2 regions of the Pantoea sp. ABR1s genome follow, and region 1 is predicted to be linked to the other one. Evidence: riboswitches for the same ligand, from Rfam matches in the RefSeq annotation. Region 1 holds a riboswitch; the other holds the start of a gene.

Region 1 (7,226 bases):
CTGGGGCAATGTGATGTATATCCCCGCTGCACCTATGTGTGACAAAAACTGCGCCTATGCCCGGCGGGTTGCACAGGCCCTGGAGCAGGGACGTTCACCGGGAGATTTTCCGCCAGAAGATTATGAAACAGAGTGGGGCCAGCGTTTTACGCTGCAGGATCTCAATCTTAACGGACGCCGGTCGCTGGATTTGTCCTGATCCCAATCCCGCGTTGTACACCAGCGCGGGATATCCCTGTTACACTGGAGCTTCTTTTTTCTGCGAAACGCAATTATGAACCCGCGACATCATCAGATTATTCAACTGGTTAATAGCCGGGGCAGCGTAACGGTCAGCGAACTGGCGCAGCTTACCGGGGTTTCTGAAGTGACGGTGCGGCAGGATCTCACGCTGCTGGAACGCGACCGGTTGCTGCGGCGGGTTCACGGTTCCGCGCTGGCGCTGGACAGCGATAACGTCGGCACCCGCATGAATACCCGCTATCCCATCAAGCAGGCGTTGGCACGACATGCGGCCAGCCTGGTTCAGGCGGGTGAATCGGTCTTCATCGAAGGCGGCAGCACCAATGCGCTGCTGGCGCGTGCGCTGGCTGACCGCGCCGATCTTACGCTGATTACCGTCAGTCACTATATTGCCCAGCTTCTTCGGGAAGCCACCTGTGAGGTGATTGTGCTCGGTGGCCTGCTGCAGAAAAGCAGTGAGTCAGTAGTCGGCCCGCTGACGCGGTATTCCATCCAGCAGGTTCATTTTCACCGGGCATTTGTTGGCGTGGATGGCTGGCATCCGGAGACCGGTTTTACCGGCCGCAACATGCTGCGCTGTGATGTGGTGGATGCCGTGCTGGCGAAAGGCGCTGAGAGCTATGCCCTGACCGACGCCTCCAAGTTTGGTCAGATTCACCCCTATCCGCTTTCATCCGGTTATCAGGTCGGGCACGTGATTACCGATGAGACGCTGGATGCGGCGACGGTAGCGCAGCTCAGGGAACAGGCGATAGAGGTGATACAGATCGCCGCAGGTTAAGCAGAACGGCCGGGGCCTTTAGTAACGGAGTCCCGCATCATCAGGCTGGCCGTGAAGGGTGCCTGAGTATGCCAGTCTCCGCCATCCAGCATGTTCAGCAGGCGGTTAATCGTCTCATCGATCATCTCGGTGACCGGCAGTTTCATGCTGGATAACGACGGCGTGATGAAGGGCGCCAGCGGAATATCATCGAAGCCAATCACCGAAACCTGCCCGGGTACCGCGATGTTGCATTCAGTCAGACGTTTGATGGCACCAATCGCCATCTCATCATTACTCGCCACCAGCGCGCTGAATGTCACCCTGCGTTCCAGCAGCTGGTCCACGGCCGCCATACCGCTCTGCGCCGTCCATTTACCGGTCACGATTCGCCGGGAATCGGCTTCAATGCCCTGTGCGGCCAGCGCAGCGTGATAGCCGGAAAGTCGCTCGACGCCGGTCGGCGAATCGAGCGAACCGGTGATAAACGCGATCTCACGATGCCCCTGATTCAGCAGATAGCTCACCGCCGTGGCGCTGCTGGCGTGCTGATCGCTGTAAATGCAGTAGCTATGGTTGACGCGCAGCCGCCGGTTGATCACCAGTATCGGCTGTTTGTGCCGGGAGATAATCGCATCCAGTGCGTCAATGCTCAGGAAGCGCGGATAGATAATGATGCCGTCACAGCGCAGATCGAGCAGAAACTGAATCGCCGCCTCTTCCTGCTCAGCGGTGTGTTTGCCGTCCGCCAGAATCAGCTGGCGGCCCTGCTGCTCCAGTATGCGCGCGGAGTGTGCCATTAGTTCAGTGAAGTAGCTGCCGCTGTAGAGCGTATTGGTGATCACCAGTCCAATGGTCTGAGACGTTTTTGTCGCCAGGTTGCGCGCCAGCAGATTGGGCCGGTATCCGGTTTCGGCAATCGCCTTCAGTACTTTTTCGCGCTTTTCCTGCCCGACATAGCCATTGCCTGAGAGCACACGTGACACTGTCGCTTTTGAGACGCCCGCCCTGTTTGCCACTTCCTGAATCGTTGCCATGGTGATGCTCCTTTGCTGCGTCGTCCTGCAGTCTACCTAAGCCTCTCAATGTTGGAAATATTTACCCCGCCCTTGCGCGAAGTTACCTGGCAGCATCAGGTGATGGAGTTCACAAAAAAGAGATCTGGATGATTTTGGCGCTTGTCGGCGCAGTGAAAGCACTTCATGATTTTGTGAAACCGGTTTCCTATTTGCCTGCCCGCAGGCGCAAAAACATAAAAACTTTGACCGATTTACCCTACAGAGAAGAGCGATCATGCCCAGAAATTATGCCGAGGTGTCACGCGCCATCGTTGATGCGCTAGGCGGCCTCACCAATATCGAAGCCGTAACCCACTGCATGACCCGCCTGCGGTTTGTGTTGAAAGATGAAGCTCAGGTCGACTATCCCCGGCTCAAGGCGATCAATGGCGTTATGGGCGTGGTGCACAACGACACTCAGTGCCAGGTGATCATTGGTAACAACGTTTCACAGGCTTATCAGGCGGTGCTGGAGCTGGGATCGCCCGCAGCGACATCGACTGCACCCGTAAAACGTAAAATCACGCTGCGAGGCATCGGTGCAGGTATTCTTGATGCGCTGGTGGGCACCATGTCGCCGCTGATTCCGGCCATTATTGGCGGGTCAATGGTTAAGCTGCTGGCGATGATCCTGGATATGGCGGGCGTGTTTGAGAAAGGCTCATCAACGCTGGTCATCCTCAACGTGATTGGCGATGGCGCATTCTTCTTCCTGCCGATCATGGTGGCCGCCTCTGCGGCGCTGAAATTCAAAACGAACATGTCGCTGGCGATCGCCATTGCCGGTGTACTGGTTCATCCCAACTTTGTTGAACTGATGGCGAAAGCGGCACAGGGTCAGGCGGTGGAATTTGCTTACATCCCGGTGACCGCGGTGAAATATACCTATACGGTGATCCCGGCGCTGGTGATGACCTGGATCCTGTCGCACATTGAGCGCGGCGTAGATCGTATTACCCCTGCCGTCACTAAAAACTTCCTGAAACCGATGCTGATTGTGCTGATTGCGGCACCCATCGCGATTGTGCTGATCGGTCCGATTGGCATCTGGATCGGCAGCGGCATCTCTGCGCTGGTCTACACCGTGCATGGCTATCTTGGCTGGCTTTCCGTCGCGATTATGGGCGCAATCTGGCCGCTACTGGTGATGACCGGAATGCATCGGGTGTTCACCCCCACCATCATCCAGACCATTGCCGAAACCGGCAAAGAGGGCATGGTGATGCCGTCAGAGATTGGCGCCAACCTTTCGCTGGGAGGATCGTCGCTGGCGGTGGCGTTCCGGACCAAAAACCGTGAACTGCGCCAGACCGCGCTGGCAGCGGCGGCATCAGCGATTATTGCCGGCATTTCAGAACCGGCGCTCTATGGCGTTGCGGTCCGCTTAAAACGACCGCTGATCGCCTGTCTGATCAGTGGTTTTATCTGTGGCGCGGTAGCAGGCATTGGCGGGCTGGCCAGCCACTCCATGGCCTCTCCTGGCCTGTTTACCAGCGTACAGTTCTTCGATCCCACCAATCCCATGAGTATTGTCTGGGTCGGTGCGGTCATGGTGTTGTCTGTGGTGCTGTCATTTGTGCTGACGCTGCTGTTAGGTTTTGAAGATATTCCTGAAACCCAACCCGAAACCAACACCGCACCCGAAAGCGCAACGCAACCTGCGCCCGTTACCGAACGCGCTAACGCGATTAATAGCCACTAAAGGAAAGGGTCACGCTGACCCGGAAAAGAGGATTGCATGTCTGATTCAAGGTTTCCGCAAGGATTTTTATGGGGCGGCGCACTGGCCGCCAACCAGAGTGAAGGCGGCTTTCGTGAAGGCGGAAAGGGCTTAACCACCGTCGACATGATTCCCCATGGCCCGCACCGTTTGCCGGTCAAACTCGGTCTGGAAAAGCGTTTTACCCTGCGTGACGATGAATTTTATCCCAGCCATGAAGCCATCGATTTTTATCACCGCTATCCGGAAGACATTGCGCTGATGGCGGAGATGGGGTTCAGCGTGTTCCGCACGTCGATTGCCTGGAGCCGTCTCTATCCCAATGGCGATGAACTGACGCCCAATCCGCAAGGCATCGCCTTTTACCGCGCGGTCTTTGAGGAGTGCCGGAAATATAATATCGAACCGCTGGTCACGCTCTGTCACTTTGATGTGCCGATGCATCTGGTGACTGAATATGGCTCGTGGCGCAATCGCAAAATGGTCGACTTTTTTGCCCGCTATGCCCGCAGCTGCTTTGAGGCGTTTGATGGCCTGGTGAAATACTGGCTGACCTTCAATGAGATTAATATCCTGCTGCACAGCCCCTTTTCCGGCGCCGGTCTGGTGTTCGAACCCGGTGAGAACAAGGATCAGGTAAAGTATCAGGCGGCCCATCATGAACTGGTCGCCAGCGCGCTGGTGACGCGCATCGCGCATGAAGTGAATCCGATTAACCAGGTCGGCTGCATGCTGGCAGGCGGCAACTTCTATCCCTGGTCGAGCAAGCCGGAAGATGTCTGGGCTGCGCTGGAAAAGGATCGCGAAAACCTGTTCTTTATTGACGTGCAGGCGCGTGGGGCCTATCCGGCCTACGCCGCCCGCGTATTCCGTGAAAAAGGGGTGACGCTTGAGATCGCTGACGGCGATGACGACATTCTGAAAAACAGCGTCGATTTTGTCTCGTTCAGCTACTACGCCTCACGTTGCGCCTCGGCAGAAATGAACGAGCAGAACAGCAGCGCCGCCAATGTGGTGAAATCCCTGACCAATCCCCATGTTCCGCGCAGTGAGTGGGGCTGGGGTATCGATCCGCTCGGCTTACGCATCACGATGAATATGATGTATGACCGCTATCAGAAGCCGCTGTTTCTGGTGGAGAATGGCCTGGGCGCGCGCGATGAGATCGAATCAAATGGCGAGATCAACGATGATTACCGCATCAGCTATCTGCGCGAACATATCCGCGCCATGGGCGACGCAATTGAGGATGGCGTGCCAGTGATGGGTTACACCAGCTGGGGCTGTATCGATCTGGTTGCCGCCTCAACGGGTGAAATGAGCAAGCGCTACGGATTTGTCTATGTGGATCGCGACGACCTGGGTAACGGCACGCTGGCGCGCACGCGGAAGAAATCCTTCTGGTGGTACAAAAAAGTCATCGCCAGTAATGGCGCGGATCTTGAGTGACAACGTCACTTAAAATCTATCGTCATGTTGTTACTGGCGCGACAGCAACGCCGGAACAGAACGCTTATTTCTGCCGTTGTACTCCGGCAGTAATTATCGTATAACCAATGTCTCCGAGGGGTGTCCTGTAATGGGCTGAGATGGCGTAAGCCGAACCCTTTGAACCTGATCTGGGTCATGCCAGCGAAGGGACGGGTCGGCAGATTTTCTGCGTCATCTCCTGCAACATTCCCTGTTCCAGACCGTATGCCCGGATCTCCCTGTTACTGGAGATCCTATGTCACATCCGCTTTTCGACACCGGCTTTTATGGTCGTCTGCGCCAGCAGGCGGGCAGTCAATGGCACGCCTATATCGGGCACGATTTTGTGCGGCAACTCGGTCAGGGCACCCTGCCACCCGCCGCCTTCCGCCACTATCTCACCCAGGATTATCTGTTTCTGTTGCACTTCGCCCGTGCCTGGGGCCTGCTGATCAGCAAACTTTCCGAGCCAGAAGCCTTACGCAGCGCAACGGCATCGCTTAACGCCATCGTCAGCGAACTGCCACTTCACCAGGCTTACTGCCAGCAATGGGGCATCAGCGAGGCGGCTATGGCGAGTGAACCCGAAGCCGTGGAAACGCTCAACTACACCCGCTACGTGCTGGACGTGGGTCACACCGGGGATGCGCTGGAGCTGCTGACCGCGCTGATGCCGTGCGTTGCCGGTTACGCTGAAATTGGCCTGACACTACTGCATGATCCCGCAACCCGCTTTGAGGGGAATCCTTACGCGGCATGGATAGAAAATTACGGCGACGAAGCCTATCTGGCTGGCGTTCGCTCCTCACTTTCACTGTTTGAAACCCTGGCCCGGCAGCGTGCCGGTGAACACCGGTTTCACCCGCTGGCGGAGATTTTTACCACTGCAACCCGGCTGGAAGCCGCTTTCTGGCAGATGGGTCTCAACCATGCTGCCGCCCAGCGGATCAGCTCATGAACCTGCCGTGCAGTCCGGTGCCGCCAGGCATTTCAATTCGCCAGCTCAGCCTGAATTATGGCCAGCAGCCACTCTTCAGCCAGCTTGATCTGGAGATCGCGGGCGGTGCTTTTACCGCTTTACTGGGTGCCAGCGGCGTCGGAAAAAGCAGCCTGATGCGGGTTATTGCTGGTCTGACGCCACCCACCGCCGGGCAGGTCAGCGGCAGCGACGGCCTGCCACTGACCGGACGCATCGCCTGGATGGGGCAACAGGATTTGCTCTATCCATGGCTGACGGTTGAACAAAATGTCTGCCTCGCCAGTCGCCTGAAAGGTGAAAGGGCCGATCGCGACTGGGCGCAGCATCTGCTGATGCGGGTAGGTCTTAGCCATTCTGCAAACGCGCGACCCGCGACACTTTCCGGCGGGATGCGTCAGCGCGCCGCGCTGGCCCGCACCCTCTACACCCGTCAGCCCGTTGTGCTGATGGATGAGCCCTTCTCCGCACTGGATGCACTCACCCGCGCTCAGATCCAGACGCTGGCCGCAGAAGTGCTGGTCGGACACACCGTGCTGCTGATTACCCATGACGCCGCTGAAGCCTGTCGGCTCAGTCACCACATGCTGGTGATCGGTTCTGCGGGAATTGAAACCTGCCCGCCCCTGGCGGGCCAGCCACCGCGGGCTGCAGACGACATACAGGTATTGCAGAGTCAGGCCGGATTGCTGAAGCAGCTGAGCAGGATAGCGGGATGAGATTACACAAAGGTTTTGCCGGTCTTCACCGTGGAGTGATGCTGTTTGCCGGACTGATTGCGCTGTGGTGGCTCGCCACACTGACTTCGGTTCCGGCCTTTCTGCTGCCCTCACCCGCTGCGGTCGCCATCGCACTGTGGCTAAACGCAGGTTATCTCGGCCATCACACTTTGATTACCCTGACCGAGATCGTCAGCGGCATGGCCCTCGGCGTGCTGCTGGGGAGTGTGCTGGCGCTGGGCATGACCTTTTCGCCATGGCTGCAGCGCTGGATGATGCC
Region 2 (7,226 bases), 270 kb from region 1:
TGAGTTCACCGATCACTGTACCGGTCCGAACCGCGATGCCACGCCGAATCAGATCCTCGCCCGCCTTAAAGATTACAGCGGCGTGAATGCCAGCGCCGCGTTTGATCAGCCCGACCTGCAGAACGCCATTAAATGGCACTGCAAGTATGCCCGTCAGAACGGCATTCACGTTTCACCAACCTTTATGGTTAACGGTCTGGTACAGCCCGAAATCAGCAGCGGTGACGATATAGCGCACTGGGCAAGCTTTCTGATTCGTTAATCTTAGTGCGCGGCTGTGCCTGGCCGCGCCAGACTGAGTCTCTCCTTTGCGACCCCACTCACGCGCAAACTCAATATCCTGATAATTAAGCCTGTTTTCCCATGTGGAGGCCGGTTAAGCTGTACCGCTATCAGCAGCAGACGGTGGGAATAAAGCCGCTACTGTTGTTCATTTTAACGGCACCGCTGGCCTGCATGGCGATAACCTGACGTTACGCCGGGCCAGCACGCCTAATTCATTGAGGATTTGCTGATGACGATGACGCTGCAACAACTGCAGGACAAATATCCGGGTGCCTTCACAGATGCATTTGGTGACTCCCCGGAATTAGCCAGCGAGCTCGCAACGCTGATTATTGCCGGTAAGAAAGTGGCCACCTGCGGGTCGTTGCGGAGCTGGCAGGATCAGGAAGCATTGCCTCAACCGGGCGGTTACAGCATTGTTCTCAACGGCGAACAGCAGCCCGTCTGCGTGATCCGCACTACCGGCTTGTTCCTGACGCGCTTTGATCGCGTCACGCCAGAGATGGCGATGCTGGAGGGTGAAGGCGATCTGAGCCTCGACCACTGGCGTCAGGAACATCAGCGCTACTTCGAGCGCGCTGGCTATTTTCACAGCGAAATGGAGCTGATCTTCGAGACGTTCCAGCTGGTCGAGGTAGTCTAAACCGGCACGTTACAGCGTGTTTGCCGCCATCAGCGCAAGCCGCGCAATCCCCCGCGCGGCAAGGTTATCAGCCGCCTGGGCTGCGCGCATGCCACTGGCACACACCAGTACCACACGCTGATTGACCGGCGGTTGCCAGGCCGCTATCTGCTGCGGCAGAATTCGCACCACCCGCTCGGCCACACTGACCGGTGCCTCTTCCAGGCTGCGCAACTCCACTATGCAATCATCCTCCATCAGCATGGCCCGATCGATAAAGGGCGTGCCGGGCGCGTCAGGTTCAGGTGCGTCATCAAAACGAAACTGCCTGATATGCCAGTCAACAAAGTCACAGTGGATCATGCAGCCGAGCGGTGATGGCGTCAGTTTTAACAATACGCTCAGCGCCATCTGTGCCTGCATTGCGCCCAGCGTCGCTACCGCCGGTCCCATTACGCCTGCCGTATTGCAGTTACCCGAGGCCGTGGGCAGCTGCGGGAACAGCGCGCGATAGCCAGGCGCACCGCCACAGAATCCGCCAACATAGCCTTTGCGTCCCAGCACCGAAGCGCAGATCAGCGGCAGGCCTGCCGGATAACAGACATCGGAGAGCTGATAAGTAATAGCGAAGTTATCCGCCGCATCCACCACCAGATCGATTCCCTCCAGCGCCTGCGGCAGTTGACTGGCGCTTAGCGCGTGTGGATGCGCCTCAACGCGACAGTCAGGATTGCGCTGCGCCAGCGCACGCTGAGCGCAGATTGCTTTGGACTGACCAACATCGGCGACGCCAAACAGCGTCTGCCGGTGGAGGTTGTGCAGTTCAACCCGATCGCCATCGTAAAGACGGATAAATCCCACACCCGCGCCTGCCAGTAACGGCAGCAGCGTTGCACTAAGCCCGCCCGCCCCCACCACCAGCACCCTTGCCCTGCTCAGCCGCTGCTGCCCCGCTTCACCAATCTCAGGCAACATCGTCTGTCGCTGATAACGCTCCATCGCTGCTCCTTAACTGAATTGTGCCAGACCAAAAATAGGCGTAGAAGCAGACGCCATGTCGCGCTGCTCCATCAATCCCGCCTGAAACGCCTCGTGTCCGCCGTGGATTGCAGCAGCAAAGGCTCCCGCCATACGCACCGGATCGCGCGCTTTTGCCACCGCCGTGTTGAGCAGCACGCCATCGAAACCCATCTCCATTGCCTGAGCCGCCTGGCCAGGCGCGCCAATGCCCGCATCAATAATCAGCGGCACATCTTTAAACCACGCACGCATAGCGCGCAGTCCCTCGATATTACGCAGCCCCTGGCCGGAGCCGATCGGCGCGCCCCAGGGCATCAGCACTTCACAGCCCGCTTCCAGCAATTTTTCGCCGACAATCAGATCTTCCGTAGTGTAGGGAAACACCTGGAACCCGTCAGCGCAGAGAATCCGCGCGGCTTCAACCAGCGCAAAAGGATCGGGCTGCAGCGTGTCGGCATGGCCAATCACCTCCAGCTTGATCCACGGTGTGTCGAACAGTTCACGCGCCATCTGCGCCGTCGTCACCGCCTCTTTCACCGTGTGGCAGCCTGCCGTATTCGGCAGAATACGTTTGTTGAGCTGTTGCAGCAGCGTGCGGAAAGCGCCGCCTTCACTGCCTTCCCGTCGCAGGCTGACGGTAATAATCTCCGCGCCTGACGCGTTGATCGCCTGATGCAGAATGTCCGGTGACGGATAACCGGCCGTGCCGAGCAGAAATCGGGATTGCGGAGTAAATTGATAGAACATGGTTAACCTCCCTGCATCGGTGACAGGATTTCGAGCTGGTTGCCCGCCTCAAGTTGCTGGCCGGCATAGCGGCTACGCGGTACAAACTCCCCGTTCAGCGCGGTGGCGACGGTCCGCGGATCGATCTCCTGCTCCGCCATAAGCTCCGCCAGCGTCGTTGCGCTGGTTTCAATCGTGCGTCCATTCAGTTCAACGCGCATGAGTCATCTCCTGAGTCAGTTGCAGCATAAGTTTTTCAGCCATGATCGGGGCCAGCAAAAAGCCGTGGCGGTAGAGGCCGTTAAGTGAGAAACGCCCATTTTCGTAGCGGACTTCCGGCAGGTTCTGCCGGTAAGCAGGACGCAGACCGGTGCCGCTCTCCACGATCCGCGCTTCGGCCAGTGCCGGATGCAGGCTGTAAGCGGCGCTGAGCAATTCCATCATCGCCCGGGCGCTGATCGGGCTGCTGTCGTGGCTTTCCACCATAGTGGCACCCAGCATGAAGTGGCCTCCGGCACGCGGCACCAGATAGCAGGGAAAGCGCGGGTGCAGCAGCCGGACAGGACGGGAGAGTTGTACGTCGGATGTGTGCAGGATCACCATTTCGCCCCGCACGGCGCGCAGGGCTGGCTGCCGATCGGAGGCGTGGATGCCACGGCAGTCGATGATTTTGCCGCCGGGTTTACCGCTGTGAAAGAGGACGCCAGCCTGTTGCAGTTTTTCGCGCAGTTGCTGCAAGGCGCGGCGCGGTTCGAGATGCGCCTCTGCGGCGAAAAACAGGCCGCGGGCAAAGCGGTTTTCCAGTGCGGGTTCAATGTCACCGGGAGAGACCCACTGATGCTGCTGCGTCATGCTGGCGAAGCGCGTCAGTTCGCGGCTGTCACGCGGCGGAGCAACCACCAGCGTGCCCTGCTGTTCCACGCCATCAACGCGTTTCGCCCACCAGCTGGCCGCGTGCTGGCCCCATTCGATCACCTGTGGCGGTGCGCTTTCTGCTTCACACCAGGGCGCGAGCATGCCGCCCGCCCAGTGCGAGGCCGCACGGCAGTCAGGCTGAGTAATAACTTCGACCGTTTCTCCCCGCTCCAGCAGCAGCGTGGCGACACAAAGCCCGGCAACGCCGCTGCCGAGCACCGACCAGCGGCTCATGGTATCCACCGGACAGGAAAAGAAAGATTCAGGATGAGATTTTTCAATTTGGCCTCGTTATCAGTTAACGAAGACCCGTGATACAGAGGGAAAAGGCAGGAACGTTGCGAATGCGCCCCTGCGGCAAGTATCTGATGAGATACCCGTCTTCCTACGCCAGTATCAACTGGGTCAGGTTCTAAGGGTCGCTAAGCCGCGCGGTGCGCTATTAGCCTCTCAGTCTCTCTGGCGAGACTCCCCTGACGGGTTTAGTTGTAAGTTAAGCAGACAGCTTCGTCAAGCAGACTGCATGGAACCGGGTCAGAAAATCGGACTTAACCGGCAGAACCGAAATGCCAGTCAGTTGCGGTTGCCAGCGTCACAAAGGGGCCCGCCAGCGTCTGGTTGTGATGCGCAATAATCTTCTCCGCAGAGAGGTGGGGATTATCGACGGTGGTGTGCGCATCGGAAATCAGTACGACGTTAAAACCCAGCTCCGGGGCTGCCCGACAGGTAGTATCAACGCAGAACTCCGTTTTCATCCCCGCAATCACCAGTTGCTTAATGCCCTTTTGCTTCAGCTGAAGCTGCAGGCCAGTATCCCTGAAACAGCTGGGATATCTTTTGGTGAAGACGACATCACTCTGCGGGTTAGCCTGCAATTCCGGGATCAGGCGCGTCAGCGGGCTTTGCTCGTTAAAAGGGGAATCATCCGGGCCGATATGTCGTGCGAAAAAGAGGGGGACGGCAGAAGCCCGGGCTTTAGTAATCAGAAGTGAGATGTTCGACAAGATCGAATTTGCGGCGAAGGGAGCCTCGGGACCATTAAAAAGGCCCTGCTGCATGTCGATAATTAAAAGTGCACTTACAGATGTAACCATGACGTGTCTCCATTCAGTTTTAAGAACGGAGAACAGCTCCCCGTCCGGTTCGGCGGGGAGTGAGAATCAGTTGTGTCAGGTGCCTGTCACAGAGTCGCTCACGCCGCCGCCAGAGGCGGTGGTGGTGACGGTTGTGAAAGACAGAACTGACATAAACATTTTCTGACCCTGAGTTAATGCGTTCGGTGAAGTCACCCTCAGAAGGATGGCGCTGACATCTACATTACCCTGTACGCCGTCGCTTTTAAAGCGCCTGCAGCGATTGGGTTACCGCATCGGTTATTTCACGAATGCGCGGTTCGGCGCGGCGATAGTAAGTCCATTTCCCGACTTTGCTGGCTTCAACCAGCCCCGCATTGTGAAGTGCTTTCAGGCATAACGAGGTGGCGGGCTGTGATAAGCCCGCCTTGTCCTGTATGAGGCTGGCACAGACGCCATACTGATCGAAGGGATAGAGCTGGGTATAGCCCGCAAACGCTTCGTCAGGATTTTTAAGCCACTTCAGCACTGCCACTCTGGTCGGGTTGGACAGTAACTTCAGGGCATTTTCGGGGGACATGCCGCCTCACAGAATATCAGGATGGATAAAATGGATAGTCAGTATAGCCTTTCTCAGTGCCGCCATACAGGGAGGCGTGATCGACCTCATTCAGCGGATATCCTGATTTAATCCGCGCGGGCAGATCGGGATTAGCGATAAATGAGCGGCCAAAACCAAACAGGTCGCCCCAGCCTTTTTCCAGCACATGCTGCGCTTTATCAGCCGTGTAGCGACCCGAATAGATGATCGGAGAGCGGAATGTTTTCCGCAGTGTGATCCGGAAGCTCTCTGGCATCTCCGGGCTGTTGTCCCAGTCGGCTTCAGCAATGGAGAGATAGCCAACTTCCAGCTCGTTCAGCAGTGCTGCTGCGCGGATGTAGGTCGCGTGTGGATCACTTTCAACCAGGCCGAGATAGACGCGCTCTTCGTCGGTACTGGTAAACAGAGGCGCAAATCTGACGCCAACGCGGTGGCTGCCAAATACCGAGCTGACCGCCTCAACGACTTCTCGCAGGAAGCGCAGACGATTCTCAGCAGAGCCGCCATATTCATCCGTACGGAAGTTGGTGTGCTCAGAAATAAACTGGTTAATCAGATACCCGTTGGCGGAATGGAGTTCCACACCGTCGAAACCGGCCGCTTTGGCATTCTCCGCCGCGCGTCGGTAAAGCTCTACGATCTCTTTAACTTCCGATGTAGTCAGTGCGCGTGGCTCGCTGGGTGCGGTCAATATGCCGGCGCCAGGCCCGGTTTCAATAAATACCCGGACGTTATCGGCTGCGATGGCTGAAGGGGCAACGGGTGCCTGCTTGCCCGGCTGCAGTTCATTATGCGACACGCGGCCAACATGCCAGAGCTGGCAGAAAATCGTGGCCCCTTGCTGATGTACTGCCTCTGTAACCTTTTTCCAGCCGGCGATCTGCGCTTCGCTGTGGATCCCCGGCGTCCATGCATAGCCCTGCCCGCGAGGCTCAATCTGGGTGCCTTCGGTGATCATCAGTCCCGCGCTGGAACGCTGGCGGTAGTACTCCACCATCATCTCGCCGGGAATGTTGCCCGGTTGTTCACTACGGCAGCGCGTCAGCGGCGGCAGTACAATGCGGTTACGAAGCTGAAGGTCGCCCAGACTCAAGGGGGTAAAAAGTGACGGCATGACAAAAAATCCTCTGATGTGTGAAGAGGCGACATTATATTTACACATTTAAATTTGTAAATGTGTAATCTGTGCTTTTTGTCCAGGGCGGTATCGGTGGTTTCTGGCAGAGGGTCACTATCTGGGTGGAGTGCTGACAGCGCGTGGGATTAACAATCTCTCAGCGCAGCGCCTGACTGCGTAAAGTCAGGAGGTGATCCTGCAGACGCCGCTTTCAGGCAAATTGCTTCGCCGGGACGGAGGTGCTGCCTGCAGGATCATAAGAACATTAAGAAGCGTATTTTTCAGTGAACGCCTGCCACTGCTGACGATAAACCTCCAGTTGACTGAGTGCGCCATCAATGGAGGGCTGTGCTTTGTTGTCAGGATTCGGCGTGGCACGAATCAAATCGGCAAAGGTGCTGAAGACAGAGTCCATATCACGGCCCGATTTCATGGCTTCCATCATCCCGGCCAGCTCCACCTGTGGCCGTGCGGTTGCGCTCTTAACCTGGCTGAGATAGTCACGTGCGCTCTCCTGCATGTCGCGTGTTCCATGACGTATGGCTAACGCCAGCGTATCCTGTGCTCCCAGCAACGTCTGACGTTCACGAATGGCGACTTTGACGCTTATCATCTCATCAGCAATCTCATTCGCCTGCTTCTGGTTATCGCCGGAGACATATTTTTCTATCAGTTTATGGAGCTTAGACTGCGTCAGGGTCAGCGCCATGGCTTCCGAGGTATCCGAATTATCATACTGATTACGGCCCACCTGGCCTTCAGCCAGCACCTCATGGAGTGCAGCGGCAAACTCATCCATAGCGGTCTGCGTATTAGCAGCCGTCATACTCAGAAGCGGAGTAAATGTTCTGGCGTCCCAGCTGGTGT

Evidence for each region. A riboswitch is a leader RNA that binds a small molecule or an ion and turns the genes downstream of it on or off. The one in region 1 is predicted to bind thiamine pyrophosphate.
Region 2: linked by a shared signal. The riboswitch ahead of ACXKZD_RS22995 (FAD-dependent oxidoreductase) and the one ahead of ACXKZD_RS21705 (TenA family protein) in region 1 are both predicted to bind thiamine pyrophosphate.

The regions. Positions count from the first base shown of each region.
Region 1 is NZ_JBSZSY010000004.1:114,747-121,972, reverse strand. It holds gene ACXKZD_RS21730 (DUF1479 domain-containing protein) at 1-199, shown strand, start outside; gene ACXKZD_RS21725 (DeoR/GlpR family DNA-binding transcription regulator) at 275-1,024, shown strand; gene ACXKZD_RS21720 (LacI family DNA-binding transcriptional regulator) at 1,021-2,040, opposite strand; gene ascF (PTS cellobiose/arbutin/salicin transporter subunit IIBC) at 2,297-3,763, shown strand; gene ACXKZD_RS21710 (6-phospho-beta-glucosidase) at 3,800-5,230, shown strand; TPP riboswitch at 5,337-5,439, shown strand; gene ACXKZD_RS21705 (TenA family protein) at 5,508-6,209, shown strand; gene ACXKZD_RS21700 (ABC transporter ATP-binding protein) at 6,206-6,946, shown strand; gene ACXKZD_RS21695 (ABC transporter permease) at 6,943-7,226, shown strand, end outside.
Region 2 is NZ_JBSZSY010000004.1:389,301-396,526, forward strand. It holds gene ACXKZD_RS22970 (DsbA family protein) at 1-262, shown strand, start outside; gene ACXKZD_RS22975 (ASCH domain-containing protein) at 515-928, shown strand; gene ACXKZD_RS22980 (HesA/MoeB/ThiF family protein) at 938-1,906, opposite strand; gene ACXKZD_RS22985 (thiazole synthase) at 1,916-2,674, opposite strand; gene thiS (sulfur carrier protein ThiS) at 2,677-2,874, opposite strand; gene ACXKZD_RS22995 (FAD-dependent oxidoreductase) at 2,864-3,802, opposite strand; TPP riboswitch at 3,934-4,053, opposite strand; gene ACXKZD_RS23000 (cysteine hydrolase family protein) at 4,117-4,662, opposite strand; gene ACXKZD_RS23005 (ArsR/SmtB family transcription factor) at 4,907-5,221, opposite strand; gene ACXKZD_RS23010 (alkene reductase) at 5,238-6,356, opposite strand; gene ACXKZD_RS23015 (hypothetical protein) at 6,625-7,226, opposite strand, start outside.